DNA from 2 places in the Stenotrophomonas riyadhensis genome. Region 2 is predicted to be linked to the other one. Evidence: riboswitches for the same ligand, from Rfam matches in the RefSeq annotation. Region 2 holds a riboswitch; the other holds the start of a gene.
The links. Region 2 has a riboswitch for glycine ahead of SriyCCGPB3_RS19125 (trimeric intracellular cation channel family protein). Riboswitches for the same ligand answer to the same signal wherever they lie in the genome.

Region 1: it holds a riboswitch for glycine, as region 2 does, so the genes downstream of both, gcvP (aminomethyl-transferring glycine dehydrogenase) here and SriyCCGPB3_RS19125 (trimeric intracellular cation channel family protein) in region 2, are expected to answer to the same signal.

What each region holds. Positions count from the first base shown of each region.
Region 1 is NZ_CP155568.1:3,418,843-3,426,404, forward strand. It holds gene SriyCCGPB3_RS15970 (siderophore-interacting protein) at 62-958, opposite strand; gene SriyCCGPB3_RS15975 (multidrug effflux MFS transporter) at 1,100-2,326, opposite strand; glycine riboswitch at 2,627-2,729, shown strand; gene gcvP (aminomethyl-transferring glycine dehydrogenase) at 2,792-5,659, shown strand; gene SriyCCGPB3_RS15985 (VOC family protein) at 5,752-6,162, opposite strand; gene SriyCCGPB3_RS15990 (amino acid permease) at 6,266-7,562, opposite strand, start outside.
Region 2 is NZ_CP155568.1:4,140,746-4,148,307, forward strand. It holds gene SriyCCGPB3_RS19105 (NYN domain-containing protein) at 1-98, opposite strand, end outside; gene SriyCCGPB3_RS19110 (NAD(P)/FAD-dependent oxidoreductase) at 222-1,502, shown strand; gene SriyCCGPB3_RS19115 (nuclear transport factor 2 family protein) at 1,720-2,151, opposite strand; gene SriyCCGPB3_RS19120 (GIY-YIG nuclease family protein) at 2,223-2,489, opposite strand; glycine riboswitch at 2,530-2,619, shown strand; glycine riboswitch at 2,633-2,736, shown strand; gene SriyCCGPB3_RS19125 (trimeric intracellular cation channel family protein) at 2,821-3,438, shown strand; gene SriyCCGPB3_RS19130 (MdtA/MuxA family multidrug efflux RND transporter periplasmic adaptor subunit) at 3,724-4,890, shown strand; gene SriyCCGPB3_RS19135 (multidrug efflux RND transporter permease subunit) at 4,887-7,562, shown strand, end outside.

The sequences.
Region 1 (7,562 bases), 720 kb from region 2:
TACCGCTGCGAGGGGGGCGCAAGGATAGCGCACCCCGCCCGCAGCGCCGCTTCACGTCGCCTCAGTCCAGTACTTTGCCGTGCCTCCAGTAGCCCATGAAGGTGATCGCTCGGCGGTCCAGCCCACAGTCGCGGACCAGATGGCGGCGGATCGCCATCACGGCCCCTGCCTCGCCTGCCACCCAGGCATACAGCGGTCCGCCCACACTGGCATCGGCCTGCTCCCAGAGGATCTGCGCGTCGACGTCGATCTCTTCCAGCGCATCGTCGGCAGCCACGCTCGACGACGCCGCCAAGCGCGCCTGCACTGCCTGCAGCAGGGGCTGCCCGTACGTCGCCTGCCCGCGCGGCAACCAGACCAGCTCGGCCGTGGCCGGCGCCTTCAGGGGAACCGCATCACCGGCCTGCGCCACCTCCAGCAGGGCCAGCGTGCGCGGCGGATCCACCATGGCCGCCAGTTCCTCGAGAATCCCGGCCACTGCCGGCAACGCGGTCTCGTCAGCCACCAGCAGCACCTGGCCAACGCCGGCCGGCGGCTTCCATTCCCAGCCCTCGCTGCTCTCGGCGCAGTCGGCGTCCGGGGCCAGCAGCACCACGCGGTCTCCCGGCCTTGCATGCATGGCCCAGCGCGAAGCGGGCCCGGTCACGCCGTGGATGACGAAATCGACGTCGACCTCGCCCTGCTCGGCGCGTAGCTGGCGGATCGTGTAGGTGCGCATCGGCGGGCGCTGATCATCCGGCAGCGCCCGGTAGCGCGGGTACCAGTCCTCGCCGCTGGGGACCTGCGGCAGGTCCTGGCCGGGCAAGGGGAAGAACACCTTGATCCGCTGGTCCGGGCCTTCGGTCTTCATCCGCGCCACGTCGGCACCAGTGAACACCATGCGGTCCAGGGAAGGGGAGAGAACGCGGCGCTCCTTCAGCGCCACCTCGAACAGGCGGTAGGTCTGCTGCGCAGCCATGGGGGAACCTCATGCAACGACATCGGATTGGCTGGCTGTCGTGCACCTGTGCACCGGCTGGCTGGAGTGCCCAGCCTAGTCCCGTGGTTTCCCGTCGCAAGCGCTGCGGGCGTCGCGGCCTGCCCTACCCCTGCACGCTGCTCAGTGACCCGTGCAGACTGCCTGCGCCGCGCGTTCACGTTGGTGTTCCCAGTACCAGAACACGAAACCAGCACCGAAGAAGGCGGCCTGGCCCAACGCCAGGCGCAGCGGGCTGGCGCTCAGCAGCGGCGACACCACGCCGGCCACCACGGTGCTGATCATCAGCTGCACGAAGGCCTGCAGCGACGAGGCCAGGCCGCGCTGGTGCGGGTACATGTCCAGCACCGCCAGCGCCAGGATCGGGAAAATCAGCGCCATGCCCATGCCGCCCAGGAAGATCGGCAGCACCGCCCACGGCAGCACGAACTGCGGGGCCAGCGCCACGTAGCCGACGTTCAGCAGCACCGACAGCGCGCACAGGACGAAACCGATGGCGACCTGGCGGGTGGGCGTGGTGTGCCCGGCCATGCGCCCCGACAGAAACGAGCCGGTGGTCATGCCGCCGATGGTGGGGATGAACAGCCAGGCAAAACCACCCTCGCCCAGATGCAGGTGCTGCATCACGAACACCGGCGCCGAGGAGATGTACAGGAAGATGCCGCCGAAACCGATGCTGCCGGCCAGCGCCAGGCGCAGGAACCGCGGGTTGAAACCAATGCGCACGTAATCGCGCATCAGCACGCGCGGCGACAACGGCACCCGTGCCTCCACCGGATGGGTTTCCGGCAGGTAGCGTGCGGTCGCCGCCAGCAGGACCAGTGCGAACACCACCAGGAACCAGAAGATCAGTGGCCAGCCGGCGCCGCTGAGCAGGATCCAGCCACCGATGATCGGTGCGATCGCCGGTGCGATGCCGAACAGCATCGACACCTGGCTCATCAGTCGCTGCGCGTCGTGGCCGTGGTACAGGTCGCGGATCACCGCGCGGCCGACGATCATGCCGACGCCCGCGGACAGTCCCTGCAGCGCGCGGAACGCCAGCAGCGTGGTCAGGTCGGTGGACAGCGCGCAGCCAACCGAAGCGCCGACGAACACCACCAGGCCGCCAAGGATCACCCGCTTGCGGCCCCAGGCATCGGACAGCGGGCCGTGCGCCAGGCTCATCAGGCCGTAGAACAGCAGGTATACGCTGATGGTCTGCTGCACTGCCACCTCGTCCACCGCCAGGCGCTGGGCCAGCTGCGGGAACGCCGGGAAGATGGTGTCGATCGAGAACGGACCGAACATGGCCAGGCCGGCGAGCAGCAGGGCCATGCGGCGGGTGGAAGGAGCAACAGCGGCGGTCATGGAGAAGGCGTCCGGCAGGGCCATGCGCGGCACGCACGGCGGGCGCCGGTCCCCCTGCAGCAGGGACGGCGCCAGATGAATTCGGGTATCCGCCCATCATAGGTGGGGATTGCACCTGATGCCATGCAGCAGTGCACAAAACGCACGGACGGGCCATCGGCCATTCAGGCGCGGCGGCCAGGTCCGAAGGCGGCCGGCGCGCCCGCAACGGGCTATAATCGGCGGGCAACACGGTGGGAGAAGCGGAACACCGCTGCCGAAGGCGCAACGCCCGTAATCGCTCAGGCCCGATACCACCCGTAACACAACTCTGGAGAGACCGGTTCGATCCGGCGCCGAAGGGGCACGAAGCTGCGGTTCGCCGCGCTTCCAAACTCTCAGGCAAAAGGACAGAGGGGCGCCCCGCAGACCGCCAACCGGCGGCTTGTGCCCGTGCGTGTGCCCTTTCCTGACGGATCCTTCGCCATGTCCCAGAACACCCCTTCCCTGCGTGAGCTCGAGCATCATTCCGCGTTCGTCGAGCGCCACATCGGTCCCAACGATGCCGAGATCGCGCAGATGCTCGACGTCGTCGGCCACGCGTCGCTGGATGCGATGACCGATGCCATCGTGCCGGCCAAGATCAAGTCGCCGGCGCCGCTGGCGCTGCCGGAGTCGATGACCGAAGTGCAGGCACTGGCGAAGATCCGTGCGATCGCCGACAAGAACACCGTGCTGCGCAGCTTCATCGGCCAAGGCTACTACGGTACCCACACGCCGAACGTGATCCTGCGCAACATCCTGGAAAATCCGGCCTGGTACACCGCCTACACCCCGTACCAGGCGGAAATCTCGCAGGGCCGCATGGAAGCGCTGATCAACTTCCAGACCCTGTGCGCCGACCTCACCGGCATGGAAATCGCCAACGCCTCGCTGCTGGACGAAGCCACCGCCGCCGCTGAAGCGATGACCCTGGCCAAGCGTTCGGCCAAGTCGAAGTCGGACACCTTCTTCGTGCACGACGCCGTGCACCCGCAGACCCTGGAGCTGCTGCGCACCCGCGCCGAGCCCATGGGCATCGTGCTGCGCGTCGGCACTCCGGCCGAAGCGCTGGAAGCGGAAGCCTTCGGCCTGCTGCTGCAGTACCCGGACACCTTCGGCCAGGTCGGCGACTACAAGGCGCTGGTCGATGCCGTGCACGCACGCGGTGGCCTGGTGGCCGTGGCCACCGACCTGCTGGCGCTGACCCTGCTGGCCGCCCCGGGCGAATGGGGTGCGGACATCGTGGTCGGCAACAGCCAGCGTTTCGGCGTGCCGTTCGGCTTCGGTGGCCCGCACGCGGCCTTCATGGCCTGCCGCGACGCCTACAAGCGCTCGATGCCGGGCCGCCTGATCGGCGTCTCGGTCGATGCCCAGGGCAACCCGGCCTACCGCCTGACCCTGCAGACCCGCGAGCAGCACATCCGCCGCGAGAAGGCCACCTCCAACATCTGTACCGCGCAGGTGCTGCTGGCAGTGATGGCGTCGATGTATGCCGTCTACCACGGCCCGGAAGGCCTGACCCGCATCGCCCGCCGCACCCATCGCCTGGCCTCGATCCTGGCTGCGGCGCTGCGCAAGGCCGGCGTGCAGGTTGGTGGCGACTTCTTCGACACCCTGCATGTCACTGGCGTGCACGCCGATGAGATCCACGCCAAGGCCCGCGCCGCCGGCTACAACCTGCGCGCGATCGACAGCGACTCGGTCGGCATCAGCCTGGACGAGACCACCACCCGCGCCGACATCGTTGCCGTGGCTGCCGTATTCGGTGCCGCACTGGATGTCGACGCGCTGGATGCCAGCACCGCCGATGCCCTGCCGGCCGGCCTGCTGCGCCAGTCCGCATTCCTGACCCACCCGGTGTTCAACACCCACCACAGCGAGCACGAACTGCTGCGCTACCTGCGTTCGCTGGCCGACAAGGACCTGGCGATGGACCGCACGATGATCCCGCTGGGCTCGTGCACCATGAAGCTCAACGCCACCGCCGAGATGATCCCGGTGACCTGGCCGGAGTTCTCGCAGATCCACCCGCTGGTGCCGGCCGACCAGGCGCTGGGCTACAAGGAACTGATCGATACGCTGGAAGCGATGCTGGTCGAGTGCACCGGCTACGATGCGGTCAGCCTGCAGCCGAACTCCGGCGCGCAGGGCGAGTACGCCGGCCTGCTGGCGATCCGCGCCTTCCACCGCTCGCGCGGTGAGGAACATCGCGACATCTGCCTGATTCCGGACTCGGCGCACGGCACCAACCCGGCCTCGGCACAGATGTGCGGCATGAAGGTGGTGGTCACCAAGACCGATGCCAACGGCAACGTCGATGTCGAGGACATCCGCCTCAATGCCGAAAAGTACAGCGACCGCCTGGCCGCGATCATGATGACCTACCCGTCCACGCACGGCGTGTTCGAGGAAGAGGTGGTGGAGATCTGCGAGATCATCCACAAGCACGGCGGCCAGGTGTACACCGACGGTGCCAACATGAACGCCCTGGTCGGCGTGGCCAAGCCGGGCAAGTGGGGTTCGGACGTTTCGCACCTGAACCTGCACAAGACCTTCTGCATCCCCCACGGCGGTGGCGGCCCGGGCGTCGGCCCGTGCGCGGTCAAGGAGCACCTGGCGCCGTTCCTGCCGGGCAAGCTGGGTGACCACGGCCCGGTCGGCATGGTCAGCGCAGCCAGCTTCGGCAGCGCCTCGATCCTGCCGATCAGCTGGATGTACATCGCGATGATGGGCACCGAAGGCCTGCGCAAGGCCACCCAGGTCGCGCAGCTCAATGCCAACTACATCGCCAAGCGCCTGGCCCCGCACTTCAAGACCCTGTACACCGGCCGCAACGGCCTGGTGGCGCATGAGTGCATCCTGGACGTGCGCCCGCTGGAGAAGACCAGCGGCATCGGTGCCGAGGACGTGGCCAAGCGCCTGATCGACTTCGGCTTCCACGCCCCGACCCTGAGCTTCCCGGTGGCCGGCACGCTGATGGTCGAACCGACCGAGAGCGAGTCGCTGCACGAGCTGGATCGCTTCATCAACGCGATGATCCAGATCCGCGAGGAAATCACCGCGATCGAAGACGGCCGCCTGGACCGCGAGGACAACCCGCTGAAGAACGCACCGCACACTGCCACCGCAGTGACCGCGAGCGAGTGGACCCACGCCTACCCGCGCGAACTTGCCGCCTTCCCGCTGGCCAGCCTGAAGCAGAGCAAGTACTGGCCGCCGGTGGCCCGTGTCGACAACGTGTACGGCGACAAGAACGTGATGTGCGCCTGCATCCCGGTCGATGCCTACAAGGATGATGAAGTCGAAGCGTGATTCCTCGCTGCATCGGTAAAGAAAACGGCCCGCGCAAGCGGGCCGTTTTCATAAGGGCGTATGGACCAGGGCCCACACCCACAAACATCTGATCACGGGTCCGGCATCTGCCCCAAGCTCAACTGCCACGACACGCCGAAGCGGTCCTGCACCCAGCCGTAGCGGTTGCTGAAGTCATAGTCGCCCACCGGCATCAACCAATGGCCGCCCTCACCCAGCACGCGTGCGGCACGTTCGAACTGCTCGGCACCGGAACACTCGACGAACAACGAGATCGACGGGGTGAAGGTGAAATCGTGCACGTCCAGGCTGTCGAAGCACAGGTAGTGGGTGCCACCGAGCAGGAAGATCGCCTGGCGGACCTGCCCCGGCACGCCGGCGCCGGCCCCCTCGGGATGGCGTTGCAGGGCCAGCAGGCGGAAATCGGCAAAGGCTTCGGCGTACAGGGCCAAGGCGGCCTCGGCCTGGCCGGTGAACATCAGGAAGGGGCGGCTGCGCAGCATGCGGTACTCCTGGTCGACGGGCCGCTGACGGCCCACACGATCAGGATGGCACGGCAGATGTGCAGCCCCCGTGGTAGTGCCGGCCGCTGGCCGGCAGCTTCAGTCACGCCTCGCGCATGCGCCGTGCGATGGCGCTGCTGGCGGCAATCGTGGCGGTCAACGCCACCATCGACAGGAACTGCAGGCGGGTATGCGACTCACTCAACAGCAGGCCGAAGATCAGTGCCAGAATCGCCAGCGCGCAGCAGGTCAGCCACGGGAAGCCGGCCATGCGGAACGGCAGCCGGGTACCCAGGCGATCCGCGCGACGACGCAGTACCAGCTGCGACACCAGCGACAGCGTCCACACCAGCAGGCAGGTGGAACCGACGATGTTCAGCAGCACCGGCAGCACCCGGTCCGGGAACAGCAGCTCCATCACCGTGGCGGCGAAACCGAACAGCACGCTGGCCAGCACAGCGATCACCGGCACCTGGCGCGGATCGGTCCAGCCCAACACGGCCGGCGCCTCACGACGCTGCGCCAGCGAATACATCATGCGCGAGGCACCGTAGAGGTTGGCATTGAGCGCCGACAGCAGCGCGATCACGGCAATCAGGGTGATGGCGGTACCGGCGCCCGGGATGCGAGCGATGTCCAGCACGGCGGCGAACGGCGACTTCAGTGCCTCGCTGGTCCATGGCACCACGGCGATGATCACGCTCAGCGAGCCGATGTAGAACACCAGGATGCGCCAGGCCACGGTGCGGATGGCACGGGCAATGCTGCGCTCGGGATCTTCGGTTTCGGCCGCCGCCACGGCCACGATCTCGGTGCCACCGAAGGCAAAAACGACAACCAGCAGCGCCGCACCGATCCCGGCCAGCCCCTTCGGCGCGAAGCCGCCATGCTCGGTGAAGTTGCTCAGGCCCGGCGAGGTCACCTGCGGCAGCCAGCCCATCAGCAGCGCCACACCGATGGCGATGAAGGCCAGGATCGCCGCCACCTTGAGGATGGCGAACCAGAATTCGAACTCGCCGAAGTTCTTCACCCCCAGCAGGTTGATCGCGGTGAAGAACAGCATGAAGGCCAACGCCGCCATTGGTACCGGTATTGCCGGCCAGACCGTGGCCAGCAGCCCGGCAGCCCCCACTGCTTCGGCGGCGATCACGATCACCAGCTGCACCCACCACAGCCAGCCCACGGTGGCACCGGCGGTAGCACCCATGGCGTCGGCTGCATACACCGAGAACGCGCCGCTGGTGGGCTTGGCCGCCGCCATCTCACCCAGCGCGTTCATCACGATGATCACCAGCGCACCAGCGACCAGATACGACACCAGAACCGCCGGACCGGCCGCCTGCACACCCACGCCCGAGCCGAGGAACAGGCCGGCGCCGATGGCGCTGCCCAGACCCATC
Region 2 (7,562 bases):
CCGTAGCGGGCGACTTCAGCCAGGACCTCGTCGATCTTCGAGGCCGGCGCATTGTCGGCGTCGATCAACAGGGCGATGCGCTTTTCCGGTTCGCTCATGGGCTCCTCACGGGCGGTTGCCTGAACCCGAGTATCGCCGATCCATGCGGGCGCTGACGTGACAGGGCGCCATCGTGCGAAGATGCCAGGCGCTTCCCCCAATGCCCCCACTGGAGTGAGTCGATGAGTCGCGAGCGCGTTCCCCACCTGGTTGTTGTCGGCGGCGGTTTTGCCGGCCTCTGGGCCACCCGTGCCCTGGCCCGCGAGCGCATACGCATCACCCTGGTCGACCGCCGCAACCACCATCTGTTCCAGCCGCTGCTGTACCAGGTGGCCACCGCCGGCCTGTCCGCGCCGGACATCGCCGCGCCGCTGCGCCACATCCTCGGCCACCAGCGCAATGTGGAAGTCCGCCTCGGCGAAGTGGTGACCATCGACAAGCAGGCCCGGCAGATCCGCATGGCCGATGGCAGCACGCTGGACTACGACAGCCTGCTGCTGGCTACCGGCGCCACCCACGCCTACTTCGGCAACGACCAATGGGCCGATGATGCGCCCGGGCTGAAGACGCTGGACGATGCCATCGCACTGCGCCGCAAGCTGCTGCTGGCGTTCGAACGCGCCGAGGCCGAGCCGGACCCGGCGAAGAAAGCGGCGTGGTTGAGCTTTGCCGTGGTCGGCGGCGGCCCCACCGGTGTTGAACTGGCCGGTACCTTGGCCGAAATCGCGCGGCATACGCTGCGCAACGAGTTCCGCCATATCGATCCGGCCAGCGCCAAGGTGCGGCTGGTCGAAGCCGGCCCGCGCGTGTTGTCTTCGTTCCCGGAAGTGCTTTCGCTGAAGGCACGGCGGCAACTGGAAAAACTGGGCGTGGAAGTATTGACCGGTACCCCGGTGAGCGACATCGACAGCCAGGGCTTCAAGCTCGGCGATCAGTTCGTGCCGGCCCGCACCGTGGTCTGGGCCGCCGGTGTGGCCGCTTCACCGCTGGCGCGCACCCTGGATGTGCCGCTGGACCGCGCCGGCCGCGTGCAGGTGCAGCCGGACCTCACCCTGCCTGGGCACCCCGAGCTGTTCGTGGCCGGTGACCTGGCCGCACTGAATCAAGCCAACGGCAAGCCGGTACCCGGCGTCGCGCCCGCCGCCAAGCAGATGGGCAAGTACGTGGCCGAGGTGATCCGCGCGCGCCTGGACGACAAGCCGGCACCAGGTCCCTTCAAGTACGCCGACTTCGGCAACCTGGCCACCATCGGCCGCATGGCCGCGATCGTGCACCTGGGCAGGCTGCAACTCTCGGGCGTCCTCGCCTGGTGGTTCTGGCTGGCCGCACACGTGTTCTTCCTGATCGGTTTCCGCAACCGCGTCGTGGTGCTGCTGAACTGGGCGGTGGCGTACTGGAGCTATCAGCGCAGCGCGCGCATCATCTTCGGTGATGACCAGGAAGACCGGCGACCGAGGCGCTAGGGCCGAAGACGGACACGGGTTCTCTGCCTGGGAGTAGATCCACGCCATGCGTGGATGAATGTCTGTGCAGGCCGCATGGAGCTCAGCCACGCATGGCGTGGCTCTACTGCCTCATCAGGCCGCCGGGCACTCGCCGTTTCGACCAAACCCGGCAGAGGTCTTCCTTTCTCGCAGTACCGGCAATTGAAAGCCAAGCTCTACCTGCGGCGCCCATCGCTCACTGCGCCTTTGGTTTCGGGTACCACAGCGCGTTGACGATGACCCAGCGCTGGTCGAAGCGCCCCATGTGGAAGTAGTCGACGAACCACGGCGTTTCCAGCCGTACCGAGGCCGCGTTGCCGGTCACGTCCAGCACCGTGCAGCGGCGGTCCCATTGATCCTTCGGGGTCTTCAGCGCGCCCTGCTTCGTCAACGAGACCAGCTCTTCCTTCGACATACGTCGCAGGCCCAAGCGTTCGTCGGGTGTATCGCCGAGGACCGCGCGCTTGGCCAGGTCCGGGTGCAGGGAGCGGGCGACGCGCTGCGGGTCGGCCGCCAGCTGGCCGTCGACGTAATCGTGGCAGGTGGCTTCGATGGCCGCGATCGTGGCCGGGTCGGCAGCGGGGCTCGTTGCTGCGGAGAGAGCGAACAGCAGGGCAATCGTGGACATCCGGGTCTCCAGCTCTGGGCGCGGGGCGATCATGGCATGGGCCAAGTGGCCCATCCACGCATGGCGTGGATCTACAGGACCGGCGCCTGCAACCAGGCCAGCTTGCGTTCGCGCGGCTGCTGCTTGAGCTGCCACTCGGCCCGCGAGGCGGCGGCCCGGTCCGGGTACTCGCGCACGGCCAGCACGCGCAGTGGCGGCCGTGCCCGGGTGTAGCGCGCGCCCTTGCCGGCCTGGTGGGCGGCGAAACGCGCCTCCACATCGGTGCTGATGCCGGCGTAGTAGCTGCCATCGCGGCATTCGAGCAGGTACAGGAACCACGGGCGGAGGGACGGGGCCATGCCCGGATTATGCCGTGCTGCACTGCAGCGGATATACTGGCGCCCGAATGCAGGAGAGAGGCGCCGCGCTGGCGCCCGCCGAAGGCGCAGGCTCCCATGATCGCTCAGGCCGGTGGGCTGGAATCCCACCAACCATGCATTCGACTCGCCGAGCTGGAGAGAGGTCACCGGGCACGCCCGGGACGATCCGCCGAAGGGGCACGCGGCCAACGCCGCTGAACTCTCAGGCAAAAGGACAGCGGGAGCGGCACCGGTCATCGTCATCCCGTCATTGCGCAGGCAGTGGCGGTAGTCGCGCATGGCCGGCCCCACCGCGCCCGGAGCCTGTCCCATGCTGCTGTCCATCATCTACCTGATCGCCATTTCCGCCGAAGCCATGACCGGCGCGCTGTCCGCCGGCCGTCGCCGCATGGACCTGTTCGGCGTGGTCATGATCGCCTGCGTCACCGCCCTCGGGGGCGGTTCGCTGCGCGACATCCTGCTCGGCCACTACCCGCTGGGCTGGGTGAAGCATCCCGAGTACCTGGGCTTCACCGTGTGCGCGGCGCTGATCGCCACCTGGGTGGCGCGCTGGATGCACCACTTCCGCCGCACCTTCCTGGTGCTCGATGGCCTGGGCCTGATCGCCTTCACCCTGATCGGCTGCTCGATCGCGCGCGAGGCCGGCCATGCCATGCCGATCGTGCTGATCGCCGGCATGCTGACCGGCGCCTTCGGCGGCGTGCTGCGCGACATTCTCTGCAACGAGGTGCCGCTGATCTTCCAGAAGGAGCTGTACGCGATCATCGCGCTGCTGACCGGCGCGGCCTACCTGTTGCTGCTGCACTGGGGCGTGGCCGACGCCACCGCGATCCTGTGCTGCCTCGGCGGCGGCTTCGCGCTGCGCCTGCTGGCGATCCACTACCGCTGGGAAATGCCGAAGTTCGTCTATCACGACGAAGTGCATTGATTGTTTGACGGTAGTGCCGGCCGCTGGCCGGCAACACGGCACACGCCCGCAGATTCCGGCAGGTTGCCGGCCAGCGGCCGGCACTACCGAATGCGTTGCATGACCATGGTCATGCGGCATTGGCCGGGGTGATTGGCTACCATTGTCACCCCGTCGCTGCCGCGACGGCATCCAGCCACGCCGCGCCCGCGGCCCCGCCAGACAACTCCCTCCCCGCTGCCCGTGGTGCCGTGAACGCGCCGACGGGCCCGCATGTCCCTGCGCGCGCAGGGCGCAGGATGCCCCATGTCTGTCGCCGAAAATTCCCGCTTCCGTCGTGCCCGCCTGTTATGGGCGGTGCTGGCCATCGCCCTCGTCGCCGTTCTGGCGTGGTGGCTGTGGCCCCGGAATGGTGCCGGCAGCAGCGACGATGCGCCGGGCAAGACGGTGCCGGTACGCGTGGCACGCGCCAGCGCCGAGCCGCTGGTGCTGCGCCTGAAGGCGGTCGGTACGGTCACCCCGCTGCACAGCGTGGTGGTACGCAGCCGCGTGGATGGCGAACTGCTGCGGCTGCATTTCCAGGAAGGCCAGCAGGTGAAGGCCGGCGATCTGCTGGCGCAGATCGACCCGCGCCCGTATGAGGTGAAGCTGGCACAGGCGCAGGGTACCCAGCAGCAGAATCTGGCCGAGCTGGAAAACGCCGAGCGCCAGCTGCAGCGCTACCGCGAACTGCAGAAGCAGAACTACGTGTCCGGGCAGGAACTGAGCGACCAGCAGAGCAAGGTGCGCCAGCTGCAGGGCCGCCGCCTCAGCGATCAGGCGTCTGTTGATGAAGCGCGCCTGCAGCTGCAGTACACCCGCATCACCGCGCCGGTCAGTGGCCGCGTCGGGCTGCGCCGTTTGGACGTGGGCAACCTGGTGCGCGCCAGCGATGCCGAAGGCCTGGTGACGCTGGCGCAGACCGCGCCGATCAGCGTGCTGTTCACGGTGCCCGAACCCGAGCTGCCTGCGCTGCTCGATGCCGTGCAGGCGCAACCGGCACTGGCGGTGGAAACCTGGGACCGCGAAGAACGCCGGCAGCTGGCCCGCGGCTCGCTGTCCAGCGTCGACAACCGCATCGATACCACCACCGGCACGTTGAAACTGCGTGCGCACTTCGACAACCACGATCTGGCGCTGTTCCCCAACCAGTTCGTCAACGTCCGCCTGCAGCTGGGCGAGCAGCCCGCGCTGCTGATTCCCGATGCCGCCGTGCAGTTCGGCAGCCAGGGCAACTACGTGCATATCGTCGACAAGGACAGCAAGGCACAGCGCCGCACCGTGGTGCTCGGTCCAGCCGATGATGGACGCGTGGCCGTGCGCTCCGGGCTGGCCGCAGGGGACAAGGTGGTGATCGAAGGCATCGACGGGCTGGAAGACGGCACGGCGGTGGAGATCATCACCGAGGAGGCCGCGACCAAGGCCGGCGCATGAACCTCTCGCGCCCGTTCATCCTGCGCCCGGTCGCAACGACTCTCCTGATGGTGGCGCTGCTGCTGTCCGGCGTGCTGGCCTATCGCCTGCTGCCGGTGGCGGCGCTGCCGCAGGTCGATTACCCGATCATCCAGATCACCACGCTGTATCCGGGGGCCAGCCCCGAACTGACCACACGCACCATCACCGCACCGCTGGAGCGCCAGCTCGGCCAGATTCCCGGCCTGAAACAACTGTCGTCGACCAGTTCCGGTGGCGCCTCGGTCATTACCCTGCAGTTCGGGCTGGAGGTGTCGCTGGGTGTGGCCGAGCAGGACGTGCAGGCCGCCATCAACGCGGCGGGCAGCTTCTTGCCCGGGGACCTGCCGGTGCCGCCGGTGTACCGCAAGGTCAACCCGGCCGACACCCCCATCCTGACCTTGGCGGTGACCTCGCAAGGCCTGTCGCTGCCGCAGGTGCACGATCTGGTGGATACGCGCATCGCCCAGCGCCTGGCGCAGTTGCCCGGCGTCGGCCTGGTCAGCCTGGCCGGGGGCCAGCGCCCGGCGGTGCGCATCCAGGTCAATCCAGCGGCGCTGGCCGCCAACAACCTGGGCATGGACCACATCCGCACCGCCATCGCCGCCGCCAACGTCAACCTGCCCAAGGGCAGTTTCGATGGCCCGATCCGCGCGGTGATGCTCGATGCCAACGATCAGATGCGCAGCGTGGATGAGTACCGTGCCCTGGTACTGGCCTGGCGCGACGGCGCGCCGCTGCGGCTGGGCGATGTAGCCACCATTGCCGATGGCGCCGAGAACCGCCAGTTGGCTGCGTGGAGCGGTACCACGCCGGCAGTGCTGGTGAACATCCAGCGCCAGCCCGGCGCCAACGTGATCGCCGTGGTCGAGCAGGTGCGTACGCTGCTGCCGCAGCTGCAGGCCACGCTGCCCGCCGGCGTGCAGATGAATGTACTGAGCGACCGCACCGAATCGATCCGCGCGTCGGTGCGCGGCGTGCAGAAAGAACTGGTACTGGCCATCGGCCTGGTGGTGCTGGTCACCTGGGTGTTCCTGCGCAATCTGCCGGCCACGCTCATTCCCAGCGTCGCGGTGCCGCTGTCGCTCATCGGCACCTTCGCGGTGATGCTGCTGGCCGGCTATTCGCTCAACAACCTCACGCTGATGGCGCTGACCATCGCCACCGGCTTCGTGGTGGACGATGCCATCGTGATGCTGGAGAACATCGCCCGCCATCTGGAGGAAGGCGAAAGCCCCCGCGATGCAGCGCTGAAAGGCGCAGCCGAGATCGGCTTCACCCTGGTGTCGCTGACTGTTTCGCTGATCGCGGTGCTGATCCCGCTGCTGTTCATGGCCGACCTGGTGGGTGCACTGTTCCATGAGTTCGCAGTGACACTGGCTGTAGCCATCGGCATTTCGCTGGTGGTCTCGCTGACGCTGACGCCGATGCTGTGCGCGCGGTTCCTGAAGCCGCACGCGAAGACTGCACATGCGCCCGATGTCTTCGACCGCGTCATCGGCCTCTACGACCGCCAGCTGCGCTGGGTGCTGCAGCGCCAGCCGCTGATGCTGCTGGCCACCGTTGCCACCCTCGCACTGACCGTGGCGCTGTACTTCGCCGTGCCCAAGGGTTTCTTCCCGGTGCAGGATGCCGGCCTGGTGCAGGGCATCAGCGAAGCGCCGCAGGCGATCTCATTCCAGGCGATGCGCGAGCGCCAGCAGGCGCTGGCGGCGGCCATCGAAGCCGACGAGGCGGTGGCCAGCGTCTCGTCCTACATCGGCGTGGACGGCAACAATGCCACGCTCAATACCGGCCGCCTGCTGATCGAGCTGAAACCGCACGGCGACCGCGATGGCGCCGCCGTGGTGATGGCGCGCCTGCAACAGCGCGTGTCGAAGATCCCCGGCATCACCCTGTACCTGCAGCCGGTACAGGAGCTGGGCATCGAAGACCGCATCAGCCGCACCCAGTACCAGTTCACCCTGACCACGCCGGATCTTGAAACACTGGAACGCTGGACCCCGAAGCTGCTGCAGGCGCTACGCCAGCAACCTGCACTGCGCGATGTCGCCAGCGATCTGCAGATGCAGGGCCGGCAGGCGCGCGTGGCGATCGACCGCGATGCGGCGGCGCGCCTGGGCGTGAGCGTGGAAGCAGTAGCCGATGCGCTGTACGACGCCTATGGGCAGCGCCAGATTTCGACCATCTTCACCCAGGCCAGCCAGTACCGGGTGGTGCTGGAGGCCGATCCTTCACGACAGCCCGGGCCGGAGGCGATCACGGGCCTGCGTGTGCGCAGCAGCAGTGGGCAGACCGTGCCGCTGGGTGCGGTGGCACGCGTGGATCTGGGCCCGACCGCTCTGCTGCGCAACCATGTCGGCCAGTTCCCGGCGGCCACGCTGTCGTTCAACCTTGCCCCGGGCGCATCACTGGGCGAAGCGGTGGAGGCTGTGCACGCCGCGCGCGCACAGGTGAACCTGCCGCAGAGCATCGAACTTCGCCTGCAGGGTGCCGCAGCGGCCTTCAGCAGCTCGCTGTCGTCCACACTGTGGCTGATCCTGGCCGCGGTGGTGGTGATGTACATCGTGCTGGGCGTGCTCTACGAGAGCTTCATCCACCCCATCACCATCCTCTCCACCCTGCCCTCGGCCACCGTCGGTGCGTTGGCGGCA